DNA from 2 places in the Streptomyces sp. NPDC088785 genome. Region 2 is predicted to be linked to the other one. Evidence: riboswitches for the same ligand, from Rfam matches in the RefSeq annotation. Region 2 holds a riboswitch; the other holds the start of a gene.
The links. Region 2 has a riboswitch for S-adenosylmethionine ahead of ACIP5K_RS08355 (aminotransferase class V-fold PLP-dependent enzyme). Riboswitches for the same ligand answer to the same signal wherever they lie in the genome.
Positions count from the first base shown of each region.

Region 1: linked by a shared signal. The riboswitch ahead of thrC (threonine synthase) and the one ahead of ACIP5K_RS08355 (aminotransferase class V-fold PLP-dependent enzyme) in region 2 are both predicted to bind S-adenosylmethionine.

Region 1 covers NZ_JBIVKH010000001.1:1,096,659-1,098,853, reverse strand. Annotated here, with positions in the region: gene ACIP5K_RS05000 (glucosyl-3-phosphoglycerate synthase) at 1-663, opposite strand, end outside; SAM riboswitch class I at 813-942, shown strand; gene thrC (threonine synthase) at 961-2,195, shown strand, end outside.
Region 2 covers NZ_JBIVKH010000002.1:601,642-603,836, reverse strand. Annotated here, with positions in the region: gene ACIP5K_RS08355 (aminotransferase class V-fold PLP-dependent enzyme) at 1-1,017, opposite strand, end outside; SAM riboswitch class IV at 1,226-1,343, opposite strand; gene trpD (anthranilate phosphoribosyltransferase) at 1,430-2,195, opposite strand, start outside.

The DNA of each region.
Region 1 (2,195 bases), on a different contig from region 2:
CCCCAGCTCCACGCCGTAGCCGACCGGGAACGGCAGCCGCTCCAGCAGGCTCCTGCGGGCCGCGTACTCGCCGCCCAGCGGCTGCACGAATCCGGCCAGCTGCGGCCAGTGCAGATTGAGCACCGGGCGCGCCATCAGCTCGGTGACCCGGCCGCCCTGGCCCGCCGCCCCGCCCAGCGGACGGTCGTACATGGCCTTCACGAAGTCCACGTCCGGGTCGGTCAGGAGCGGGCCGACGATGCCGGTGACGAAGTCCGCCGAGAACTCCTTCAGGTCGGCGTCGACGAAGCACACGATGTCGCCGGACGTGACGAGCAGCGAGCGCCACAGCACCTCGCCCTTGCCGGGGCGGGCCGCGATCCGGGGCAGGATCGCGTCCCGGTGCTCCACGCGCGCGCCGGCCGCCGCGGCGACCTCGGAGGTGCGGTCGGTGGACCCGGAGTCGACGACCACGATCTCGTCGACCAGCGGCACCGCCTCCGTCATCAGCTCGCGCCGGATCACGGAGACGATCTCGCCGACCGTCTCCTCCTCGTTCAGCGCGGGCAGCACGACGCTCACGGTCCGGCCCGACGCCCGCTTCGCGGCGACCAGCCGGGCCGTCGGACGGTCGGCCACGGACCAGGAGCGCCGCCTGAGCCAGCACTCGACTTCTTCCAGCACGACCAGGGCCCTCCCGTATGTGATCCATCTCGCGGTTCGGACGACTATCTCAAGGGTCCACCCCTTCAGTTACAGTCTTGAACAGGGTCCGTGACCATCGCATGTCGGGGTCGACGAGCCCACACAACTCCATCCACACAATCGAATACCGCTCATCCAGAGGGGCAGAGGGAAACGGCCCGTTGAAGCCCCGGCAACCCTCCCGCCGACCGACGAGGTCACGGTGGGGAAGGTGCCAATTCCGTCTCGTGGCGAGATGCGTCGCGAGGAAGATGAGGAGAAAGGGCCTCGCCTCTCATGGCTGTACAGACTGTCGCCACCGAATCCGCCACCACGGACGCCGTCGATCTCGGTCCCGCATCCGGCCTCTCCTGCCGCGAGTGCGGCGCACGGGTCCCGCTCGGACCGGTCTTCGCCTGTGCCGAGTGTTTCGGGCCTCTGGAAGTCGCGTACGACCTGCCGGTCGGCGATCCCGAGGCGCTCCGCAAGCGGATCGAGGCCGGCCCCGCCAACATCTGGCGCTACGCCCCTCTCCTGCCCGTCCCGGCCGACGTCGCCGAGAAGCCGAACCTGAACCCCGGCTGGACCAAGCTCGTCCAGGCCGACAACCTCGCCCGCGAGCTGGGTGTCGAGCAGGGCAAGCTGTTCGTCAAGGACGACTCCGGCAACCCGACCCACTCCTTCAAGGACCGGGTCGTCGCGCAGGCCATCGAGGCCGCCCGCGCCTTCGGCTTCACCACCCTCTCCTGCTCCTCCACGGGCAACCTGGCCGGTGCCGTCGGCGCCGCCGCCGCCCGCGCCGGCTTCCGCTCCTGCGTGTTCATCCCGCACGACCTGGAGCAGGGCAAGGTCGTCATGGCCGGTGTCTACGGCGGTGACCTCGTCGCCATCGAGGGCAACTACGACGACGTGAACCGCTTCTGCTCCGAGCTGATCGGCGACCCGCTCGGCGAGGGCTGGGGCTTCGTCAACGTCAACCTGCGCCCGTACTACGGCGAGGGCTCCAAGACGCTGGCCTACGAGATCTGCGAGCAGCTCGGCTGGCGGCTGCCCGACCAGCTGGTCATCCCGATCGCGTCCGGCTCCCAGTTCACGAAGATCGACAAGGGGCTGAAGGAGCTGATCCAGCTCGGCCTCGTCGAGGACCGGCCGTACAAGCTCTTCGGCGCCCAGGCCGAGGGCTGCTCCCCGGTCTCGGTGGCGTACAAGGGCGGCCACGACGTGGTGCGCCCGCAGAAGCCGGCCACGATCGCCAAGTCCCTGGCGATCGGCAACCCGGCCGACGGCCCGTACGTCCTGGACATCGCCCGGCGCACCGGCGGCGCCGTGGAGGACGTGGACGACGAGCAGGTCGTCGACGCGATCCGGCTGCTCGCCCGCACCGAGGGCATCTTCGCGGAGACGGCCGGCGGCGTGACGCTCGGCGTCACCCGCAAGCTCATCGAGGCCGGACTGATCGACCCGTCGCTGACCACGGTCGTGCTGAACACGGGGGACGGGCTGAAGACGCTCGACGCCGTCGCGGAGTCCTC
Region 2 (2,195 bases):
CACCTCGGGCACCCCGGCGAGCCCGGCGCGGACCTTGTCGATCAGGTACCGCTCCCGCTCGACGAGCCCCTCGAAGCCGGCCTCGGTCAGCGCCTTGCAGGCGGAGGCGATGGAGTAGACCCCGATGACGTTCGGCGAACCGGCCTCGTGCCGGGCGGCGTTCTCGTGCCACTCGACGTCCACGCCGCCGTCGGCGCGCCGGGCGACCTTGCGGGAGGCGCCGCCCCCGGCGAGGTACGGCTCGGCGGCGGTCAGCCAGTCGGAGCGCCCCGCGAGCACGCCGGAGCCGAACGGCGCGTACAGCTTGTGCCCCGAGAAGGCGACCCAGTCGACGTCCAGGTCGCGCACGGAGACGGGGTGGTGGGGCGCGAGCTGGGCGGCGTCGAGCACGATGCGGGCACCGTGCGCGTGAGCGGCCGCCGCCAGCTCGCGCACCGGCCAGAGTTCACCGGTGACGTTGGAGGCACCGGTGACGCAGACGAGGGCGGGGCCGTACGGGTCCCGGTCGGCCAGCGCCCGCTCCAGGGTGGCGACGGCCTCGTCCGGGGTGCGCGGCGCGTTCAGGTAGGTGACGCGGGCGTCCCGCCACGGCAGCAGCGAGGCGTGGTGCTCGGTCTCGAAGACGAAGACCTGGCAGCCGGCGGGGAGCGCGGCGGCCAGCAGGTTGAGCGAGTCGGTGGTGGAGCGGGTGAAGACGACCTGGTCGCCGTCGCGGCAGTCCAGGAACTCGGCCACCGTCGTCCGGGAGTTCTCGAAGAGGTCGGTGGACAGCTGCGAGAGGTATCCGGCGCCGCGGTGCACGCTGCCGTAGTAGGGGGCGTATGCGGCGACGTCGTCCCACACCCGCTGGAGGGCGGGGGCGGAGGCGGCGTAGTCGAGGGCCGCGTAGGTCACCTCGCCGCCGGTGACGAGCGGCACGGTGACGTCCCGGCCGAGCACCGGCAGCGGGGCGCCACAGGCGGGGTCGGTGGACTCGGCGGCGACGGCGGTGGCGGTGGCGGTGGCGTGAGCGGACATGGCGATCTCCCGGCAGGACAGGGCGAAGTGGCTTCGGGGACCCCGCGCGGGCACGGCGACCGGCTCCGGGCGCGGGGGTGTCGACCTCGGACGCAGGGCGCTGACGTGTCGTGCCGTGCGGAGGTGTGGTGAAGGGGCGGAGTGCCCTAGCGCATTCGCTTGCTCACGAGACTGCTCCCTCGAGGACCAGGACCCCAGGGTGTGCAGGGGTCCGCGCTTGCCATAGACCTCGCTGCCTACGGCCTGGTCTTCACCCAGGGCACCCCGCCACGGACGGAGGGTTGCCGGACAGCGGGCTGGGGCCTCGATCGCTGTCACTCATGACCTTGAAAAGCATCTTGCCACACCTTCGCGGTACGGCAAGGGCGCGGTCCATCTCCTGAGACGGGCCGGACCGCGCCCCGCGCCGCACTCAGCGGTTGCTGGCGACGACCCACCGTTCCAGGGTCGCCTTCGCGGCACCGGAGTCGATGGACTCGGCGGCCCGCTCCATGCCGGCCCGGATCTGCTCGGCGAGCGCGCCGGCGCCGGGGCGCACGGCGACCAGCGCGGCGGCGGAGTTCAGCAGCACGGCGTCCCGCACCGGCCCCCGCTCCCCGTCGAGGACGCGCCGGGCGACCTCGGCGTTGAACGACGGGTCGCCGCCGCGCAGCGCCTCGATGCCGACGGGCTCGATGCCGACGTCGCGCGGGTCGAAGACCTCCTCGCGGACGGCTCCGTCGCGCACCGCCCAGATCCGGGAGGTCCCGGTGATGGTCAGTTCGTCGAGTCCGTCGTCGCCGCGGAAGACCAGCGAGGAGTTGCCGCGCTCGGCGAAGACCCCGGCCACCACCGGCGCCATCCGCGCGTCGGCGACCCCGACGGCCTGCGCCTTCACCCGGGCCGGGTTGGTCAGCGGGCCCAGCAGGTTGAACACCGTACGGATGCCGATCTGCCCGCGGGCCGCGCCCGCGTACCGCAGGGCGGGGTGGAACTTGACGGCGAAGCAGAAGGTGATGCCCGCCTCCTCCGCCACCTGGGGGACGCGGGACGGCGCCAGGTCCAGATTGACGCCCAGCTTCTCCAGGACGTCGGAGGAGCCGGAGGCGGACGAGGCCGCGCGGTTGCCGTGCTTGACGACCTTGGTGCCGGTGCCCGCGATCACGATGGCGGACATGGTGGAGATGTTCACGGTCTTC